DNA from 2 places in the Synechococcus sp. MIT S9451 genome. Region 2 is predicted to be linked to the other one. Evidence: predicted binding sites of a transcription regulator. Region 2 holds the regulator's gene; the other holds the start of a gene.

Region 1 (4,395 bases), 430 kb from region 2:
AACGACTCGACATCCCTGCGGGCACGGCGATCCGCTTCGAACCCGGCGACAACCGTGACGTGAATCTGATCCCCTACGCCGGCGCCCGACAGGTGATCGGCTTCAACGGCCGCATCAACGGACCCCTCGACGCCTGAATCCATGCCTTATCGCATTTCCCGCCAGGCCTACGCCGAGACCTATGGCCCCACCCGCGGCGATCGCGTCCGCCTCGCCGACACCGAGCTGATTCTCGAGGTTGAAAAGGATTACACCGTTTATGGCGATGAGGTGAAATTCGGCGGCGGCAAAGTGATCCGCGACGGCATGGGCCAGGCCCAAACCTCACGGGCTGGCGGTGCCGTCGACACCGTGATCACCAACGCTCTGATCCTCGACTGGTGGGGGATCGTCAAAGCCGACGTGGGCCTCAAAGATGGTCGCATCGTTGGCATCGGCAAGGCCGGCAACCCCGACACCCAGGAAGGGGTGACGATCGTGGTTGGACCCGGCACCGAGGCGATCGCCGGTGAAGGCCACATCCTTACCGCTGGAGGCATCGACACCCACATCCACTTCATCTGCCCTCAGCAGATCGAAACGGCCCTGGCCAGCGGCGTGACCACCTTGATGGGTGGCGGCACCGGACCGGCCACCGGCACGAATGCCACCACCTGCACGCCCGGTGCGTTTCACATCGCCCGGATGCTGCAAGCCGCCGAAGGCCTGCCGGTGAATCTGGGCTTCTTCGGCAAAGGCAACGCCAGCACGCCGGAAGCCCTCGAGGAGCAGGTGCGCGCCGGCGCCTGTGGACTGAAACTGCACGAAGACTGGGGCACCACCCCGGCGGCGATCGATGCCTGTCTATCCGTGGCGGACCAGATGGACGTGCAGGTCTGCATTCACACCGACACTCTCAATGAAGCCGGATTTGTTGAGGACACGATCGCCGCGATCAAAGGTCGCACGATCCACACCTTCCACACCGAAGGTGCCGGTGGTGGTCATGCTCCAGACATCATCAAGATCTGCGGGGAGGCGAACGTGCTGCCCAGCAGCACCAACCCGACGCGCCCTTACACCCGCAACACACTCGAGGAACACCTCGACATGCTGATGGTGTGCCACCACCTGGATCCAAAGATCCCGGAAGACGTGGCCTTCGCCGAATCACGCATCCGTCGCGAGACAATCGCCGCCGAAGACATCCTGCATGACCTCGGTGCCTTCTCGATCATCGCCAGCGACTCGCAAGCCATGGGCCGCGTCGGTGAGGTGATCACACGCACCTTCCAAACCGCCCACAAGATGAAGCTGCAGCGGGGTGCCCTGCCAGAAGACTCAAACCGCAACGACAACCATCGCCTGAAGAGGTACATCGCCAAAGTGACGATTAACCCTGCTCTGGCCCATGGCATCAGCAGCGAAGTGGGCTCGGTGGAAACCGGCAAATTGGCTGATCTGGTGCTGTGGAAGCCTGGCTTCTTTGGCATCCGCCCGGAGCTCGTGCTCAAGGGCGGCTCAATCGTCTGGGCCCAGATGGGCGATGCCAACGCCTCGATTCCGACCCCCGGACCGGTGCATGGCCGGCCGATGTTCGGCGCCTTCGGCAAAGCCCTCGCTGCCAGTTGCCTCACCTTCGTGAGCGAAGCGGCAATGGACGCCGACATTCAGCGCCAACTGGGGCTGGATCGCACCTGCATGGCTGTTCAAGACACCCGCAACGTCGGTAAAAAGTCCCTAAAGCTCAATGCCGCACTCCCGAAGGTGAGCGTGGATCCTCAGACCTATGAAGTCTTCGCCGACGGCGAGCTACTCACCTGCGAACCCGCCGAGGTGTTGCCCCTGGCCCAGCGCTACCTGCTGCTTTGAGCATCACCCTGCTGGTGGTCCAACACGTTGACCGTGAAGGACCAGGCGTGATTGCCGAGCTGGCTAGGGAGCGGGGGATGTCGATCACAACGCTGCGACCAGACCGTGGCGATCCATTCCCGAACCCCGCCAACTGTGCAAACACCGTGGCGCTCGTGCTCGGCGGACCCATGGGGGTGAACGAGCAACATCAGCCTGGGATGGCATGGCTGCAGAGGGAGCTGGACTGGCTCAAGACCTGGCATGCCAGCAAACGTCCCGTGCTCGGCATCTGCCTGGGAGCCCAGCTGCTGGCGACCGCAGCCGGCGGCAGCGTCGAGCCACTGCAGGTTGGCCAACCGCCAACCCCTCTCAAAGAAGTGGGATTGGGTGCCATTCACTGGTGGACCACTGCCGACCAAGAGCCAATGCTGCAGGGTCTGGATGCCAGTGAGATCGTGCTGCACTGGCATGGAGATCGCATCCGGCTACCGCGCGAGGCCACCTTGCTCGGCTCATCACTGCACTGTCTCGAACAGGTGTTCCGCATCGACCGTCATGCAATCGGGCTGCAGTGTCACCTGGAGCTGAGCGGCAAGACCATCCACCGTTGGCTCAACGAAGACAAGGATTATGTGGTGAGCGCCCGAGGCGAACAGGGGCTGGACGAACTACAACGCCAATGGAGCCAGTTCGGCCCAAGACTCGAACATCAGGGACGACGCCTGTTCAGCAACGTGCTTGATCAATGGGCAGCCATGAATCTCGACTGAGCAGTCGAGAAGGTAATGAGAATGACAAAACCGATGGTGCTTCTGTGTAATCAACGACATTGAGCCCCGGATGCGTAACAACAGCCACCTGTCGGGACCTAGCTGTTGGCGTTCAATTCCAATGAGCGCGAGCAGCGGTGATGTTCACGGAATACAGACCAACGTCTGGATATGACGAATACTTCTGCCGGCGTGATGAGGCTCCTCGCTCATCTCTCGAGCCTCTGCTGTCCTCTCTGGGGCAGATGGGCATTGCCGAACTCAACCGAAACCATGCCGCCGCCAGTCATCTACTTCGGCGCTTAGGGGCCACCTTTCGCCTCAATGAAAGTGGCATCCATAGCGGCGAACGGATCCTGCCCTTCGATCCGCTTCCACGCCTAATTGGCAGCAGCGAGTGGCAACGTCTCGAACAGGGGCTGATCCAGCGTCTTGAGGCAATCGACTGCTTTCTCGCCGACGTCTATGGCTCCCAACAGATTCTGAAGGACGGAGTAATTCCCCGTTCCGATGTGGAGAGCTCCGCCGGCTGGCGGCCAGACATCCAAGGCATCACCCTGCCCCTGAATCGCTGGTGCCATGTCTCCGGTTTAGACCTGATCCGCGATGGTGAAGGCACCTGGCGAGTCCTGGAGGACAACCTGCGCTGTCCGTCCGGGGTGGCCTACTTCTTGGAAAACAGGCGCGTGATGAAGCGCTTGTTCCCAAGCCTGTTTGAGGGAAGAACGGTGCAACCGATCGACGACTATCCCTCTCACCTGCTGCGCACCCTTCAAGACATCGCTCCCTGGAATGATGCACCTCAAGTGGTGCTGCTCACTCCTGGCGTTTACAACAGCGCCTACTTCGAGCACAGCTACCTTGCCCAGCAAATGGGCATTCCCCTCGTTGAGGGGCGCGATTTGGTCTGCGAAGACAGTCGGGTCTGGATGCGAAGCACCAATGGGCTTCGGGCGGTTGACGTCATCTACCGCCGCATTGACGATGATTTCCTAGACCCGACTGTGTTCCGCAGCGACTCAATCCTGGGGATCCCGGGGCTGATTGAGGTGTTGCGTCAAGGGAAGGTGGCCATCGCCAATGCACCAGGCACAGGCGTAGCCGACGACAAACTGATCTACGCCCATGTACCGGCGATGATCCATTACTACCTCGGCGAAGAGCCGATCATCGAGAACGTTCCCACCTACCTGTGCTCTCGCGAGTCAGACCGCCAATACGTTCTCGACCACCTCGAACACCTGGTGGTGAAATCCGTGGCCGAAGCCGGAGGCTATGGAATGCTGATCGGCGCTCAAGCCAGTCGCTCGGAACTCGCCTGCTTCGACGCCAAGATCCGCGCCAATCCGCGCAACTTCATCGCCCAACCGACACTGCAACTCTCCACCGTGCCCTCCCTAAGCGACGGCGAGCTTTATCCATGCCACGTTGATCTTCGCCCTTACGTCCTGCGCGGCAAGCGCAACTGGGTCAGCCCCGGAGGATTAACGCGCGTGGCGCTCAAGCGGGGCTCCTTGGTGGTGAATTCTTCCCAGGGCGGCGGCTGCAAGGACACCTGGATCGTGGATGAGCATCACGTCAGTGCCGGTCACCATCAGGAGGCTGTGCCGTGTTGAGCCGCGTCGCCGATTCCCTCTACTGGATCCATCGCTATCTAGAGAGAGCAGAGAACATCTCCCGCTTTTTAGAAGTCAGTGGGGCCATGGCCCTCGATTGCCCTCCCGGCAGTGCCGAACCCTGGTTGCCCCTGGTCGAAGCCAGCGGCGATCGTCACCGATTTGATCTGGCCTAT
Region 2 (4,395 bases):
TTGGTGAAGGCTGACTACCACCTTGAAGCAGGAGGTGATTACACCTTCACCGTTCGGTCACGTTTCTGAAGCCAGGCCCTCTTGATGGTGGTCTTGGCCACTCGAGCTGCTGGCCAAGGTGATCCTCCAGGAGAACAAGGGCTGCAATGGCATCCAGTTCGCATGGTGGAAGACGCAGGCCATGCGGCAGCAATCGCCTCCATCCTCGAGCTGGCCAGATCTGCCAGTACCGATCCCTTGCTCTGAGGGTTGTACCGGCCTCATTCACCCGCACGATGGGGGCCAGATGCTGCAGCTGCTGATCCAAGCCGCTGCTGGATGTTCCGTTGCCAAGCACCAGAGAGGAGAGGTGCATGCGTTGGTGCCATTGATTGAGCTGCTCAACGGTCTGCTCCGTTGCCATGACGAGAGCATCGAGGACATGTCCTCTGGTGCAATCGGCCAGAACTAGGCCGCATTTGCTTCGACCAGGGTCGATGGCGACGACAAGACCGCTACACGGATTAGCGGCGGTCATTGCTTCTGGGCTGGGGGATCTCTCCCATCGGTTCAATGGTCACCATCACAGGATCTGCAGTGTCGCTGCGACGCAATGCCAGCACGCGAAGTTCGACCCTTGAGGGGGCACGACTGAGCAGTGTGCTGCCGAGCTGATTGAGGGCGTTTGCGTCGAACTGCAGGCCCTGCACGAGCGATCCTCGCCGCTGGGCTTCGGCCAGAGCCGATGCGAGCAGCAGGTTGAGGCGGTTGCGAATCGCTTCAGCGTCGGTTTCGGATCGCTCCAAGGCCGTGCGGGCGAGCACTGCATCTCGTTCGACCACAGTGGTGTTGGGCCGCACCTCAGGGAAGGCGTAAACAACTTTCTCGCCCAAAAGCACATTGGCTGCCGAGCGAATGTTCACCACCCAGGTGCCCGGTTTTTTGATGGTGGATTCCACGCCTTCAATGTCGTTGCGGGGAACAAGAAGGATCTGGCGATCAGGACTCTCGCCAGGCAGCACTCTTTGATAGGCCTGTTGATTGGCTTCTCTTAGCAGCTGATCGATCACTTGCTTCGCCTGTCCAGGATTGTCGAGGCGAAGGGTTGCGGTGGCCAGTGGCTGGCCGCTGCTGAGAACCACATTGCCAAGCCGCAGCGCAAGGCGTTGTTTCTCGAGTTCCCGCAGTTCTGCTTCCCCTTTGTTGATGCGCTCGCGCACATCGTTCAGTTCTTGTTCTGTGCGTTGGATTTCGGCATCACGAGCCTGCACATCGCGACTGAGGCGCTGACGCTCGGCCTCCAGTCTCTGCCGCTGCTGTTGCAGGGGCACCAGAGTTTTTCTCAGCGCATCAGCTTTGGCCTGGGCGGTGGCGAGTTCTTGACGGGCCCGTTGTCGTTCCGCCTGGGCTTGTTTCACTTCCCTGGTTGCTCCAGCCTGCGCATCACGACTGCGCTCCAGTTCCTTGCGACTTGAGCGTAATTTCTCCTGTAATGCATTCAGTTCGAACAGTCCTACGCGCAGCTGTCTGCTGACCAGCAGCATCAATCCCAGTGACAGTGCGGAGATCAGGCTGCCGGTCAACACTGTGATCACAACGGCAGTGCTGCGCGGCCTCAGACCCAGCAGGCTCAGACGTGCTTTGCCGACACGTGAGCCAAGACGATCGCCCAGGGTGGCGAGTACGCCACCAAGTACGAGCAGAGTGAGAATCAGCAGCCAGCCGGTCAACGTTCCTTAGTGGTTGGGGGGTGACCTTGCCAACCGACAGTCATTCTCACCCTTTGAATCCCTAGCTGAATTTCTTCGCTAGGGCGATTGGATCGAGCACTGTGATCTTTTTGCGGTCGATCTCAACCAGTCCTGAATTGCGCAGATCGCCCAGCAACCGTGTGATCGTTACCCGTGTGGAGCCAATGGCTTCGGCGATCGCCTGATGAGATAGGCGTAGGTCGATGGTGATACCACGATCGCTGGGAACACCAAAATCACGGCAGAGAACGAGCAAGAAGCTGACCAGGCGGGAGGACATGTCCCGATGGGTCAATGTCTCGATCATGGTCTCCGTTTGCAGGATGCGGCTCGAAAGCCCCTGCAGTAGCAGCAGGCCGACGCCAGAGTCGGCTTCGATCGCCTGGCGTACTGACCCGGCTGGAGCGGTGATCATTTCCACCCTGGTGAAGGCGACTGAGTGATAAAACCGGTCGGAGCGATGGCCAGTCAGCAGGGAGAGGACGCCAAACAGGCTGTTTTCCCTTAGCAGTGCCACCGTGATCTCTTCGCCGGACTCATAGACCCGAGAGAGGCGTACTGCACCTCGGCGGATCAGATAAACACGTTCGGCAGGATCGCCCGGGAAGAAAATTGTTTTGCCCCGCTCAACCATTTCCGTGGAGGCGCCATCAAGGCCACGGATCACGTCCATCAAAGTGCGTGGCTTCTGCTCGGAGGCGTTGGCGAGGTTCACCGGCCCTGTAAGTGGAGAGACGGTACGGCTGAAACCGTGCATGACTCCAGGCATGAAGACACTGCTGATCTCCAGAAGTTAAGGATGAACTTTGTCGACTCGTGTAGCAACAGGTACGGAATTCAGCGCTCGTTCAGCGCCAGTCGTTGTGCTGCCATCAATTGGGTCAGGCCCGGTTCGGCAAGGTCGAGCAGCTGATTGAGCTGTTGCCGGCTGAAGGACGCACCTTCCGCTGTGCCTTGAATCTCTAACAGATTGCCGCTGCTAGCCATCACCACGTTCATGTCCACATCCGCTCGGCAGTCTTCGCTGTAGTCGAGGTCGAGAAGACCGTTTCCTGCGAGAAGGCCGACGGAAACGGCGGCCACTTGTTGGGTGATGGGCTGTCGCTGCACCAGCCCTGTCTCCAGAAGTTTGTTGCAGGCATGTTGGAGGGCGACCCAGGCCCCTGTGATCGATGCGGTACGGGTTCCGGCATCAGCCTGAATCACGTCGCAATCGATCAGCAGCGTGTTTTCCCCAAGCGCTTCCATGTCGATGCAGGCGCGCAAGCTGCGACCGATCAGGCGCTGAATCTCCTGGGTGCGGCCCGAGAGTTTCATCAGCTCTCGCTTCTGGCGTTCAGGGGTAGACCCTGGCAACAGGCGGTATTCCGCGCTCAACCAGCCTTTTCCCTCACCTTTTCGCCAGCGGGGTACGCCCTCCTGGTGGCAGATGCTGCAAAGCACGGCGGTCTCTCCGGTGTGGACAATCAGCGAACTGAGGGCAAAGCCCATCGGATCCCAACTGATTGAGAACGGGCGCAGATCAGCGGCTGTGCGGCCATCGGCACGCTCGGTGTTGCCGCCATGGCTGGTAGGAGCTGTCATGGCCAGAGCCTGGGGAGAGGGGGGTGGCTTGAGCCTGGCAGGTGGCCAGCTCGCTACCTGCGTCTTGTGCGGGCAGGGCGAGAGGGACGCTGCGGACCTTTACACCAGGGATAGTGTCAGAGTGCTTGTAAACCTGGCCGGCGGCGCTAGGTTTGAATTCAGCGGGATACTCCCGGACGCGCGAGAACTTGATGACAGCGAGCCTCAGCACTAGCCATCGTCCCGGTGATTCCCGATTGGCGGATCATCGGACTCTGGAGCGTGCAGGGCTTCATCCGCTGCCTTTGCCCGCGCCGCGGCCACCCTTGCATCTGGTTTCACCAGAAGGGGAGCTGCAAGTCCACACCGCTCCTTATCGCGGCAGTTTTGCCACTGTTCTCAGTCAGGCGCTTCGCTCAGCTGGGCTCGGCAGTCGCGTCATGGTGGTGCAGTTTCTGAAGGGTGGTGTGGCCCAGGGTCCGGAGCGTCGCCTCACCCTCTGTGGTCGGCTGCAGTGGCTTCGCCCTGATTTGGCCTGCTGCCTGGCCGATCCCGCTGCCGATCAGAGCCCGGATGTCAGGGCCGCTGTGGAGGCCCTATGGGTTGAGTGTCGGCAGCATCTGCTCGCAGGCGATCTGGATCATCTGGTGCTGGATGAGTTGGGTCTTGCTGTTGCTTTGGGTTACCTGGATGAACAGGAGGTTCGCAGCACGCTCGACCAGCGGCCTGGCTCTATGGATGTGATCGTGACGGGCCCATCCATTCCAGACTCCCTGATGGACATGGCCGATCAGGTCACCGAATTGCGTCGAGGTTTCTAATGCTCAAGAACGATCGCTGGATCACCGAGCAGGCTTCTGGCGGCATGCTTGAGCCGTTTCAGTCAGGGTTGGTGCGCCATCTCGACCCTGAACAGCGGAAGAGCCCTGTGCTCAGTTTTGGCTGTTCCTCCTATGGCTATGACCTTCGTCTCTCGCCCCAGGAATTTCTGATCTTTAAGCATGTGCCTGGCACGGTGATGAACCCCAAGCGGTTCAACCCAGCCAATCTTGAACCGACTGAGCTTCATCACGACGAAGACGGCGCCTATTTCATCCTTCCG

The links. The regulator NtcA, encoded in region 2, controls nitrogen genes in cyanobacteria. The targets are predictions, from matches to a motif close to GTANCNNNNGNTAC.
Region 1: the regulator NtcA is predicted to act here: its motif matches at 2,678-2,691, upstream of SIB72_RS03890 (circularly permuted type 2 ATP-grasp protein).

What each region holds. Positions count from the first base shown of each region.
Region 1 is NZ_CP138971.1:733,001-737,395, forward strand. It holds gene SIB72_RS03875 (urease subunit beta) at 1-137, shown strand, start outside; gene ureC (urease subunit alpha) at 142-1,851, shown strand; gene SIB72_RS03885 (type 1 glutamine amidotransferase) at 1,848-2,603, shown strand; gene SIB72_RS03890 (circularly permuted type 2 ATP-grasp protein) at 2,744-4,219, shown strand; gene SIB72_RS03895 (alpha-E domain-containing protein) at 4,213-4,395, shown strand, end outside.
Region 2 is NZ_CP138971.1:1,164,385-1,168,779, forward strand. It holds gene SIB72_RS05765 (DUF3146 family protein) at 1-69, shown strand, start outside; gene SIB72_RS05770 (resolvase) at 47-403, opposite strand; gene SIB72_RS05775 (DUF3084 domain-containing protein) at 504-1,709, opposite strand; gene ntcA (global nitrogen regulator NtcA) at 1,771-2,499, opposite strand; gene rph (ribonuclease PH) at 2,568-3,314, opposite strand; gene SIB72_RS05790 (cob(I)yrinic acid a,c-diamide adenosyltransferase) at 3,506-4,114, shown strand; gene dcd (dCTP deaminase) at 4,114-4,395, shown strand, end outside.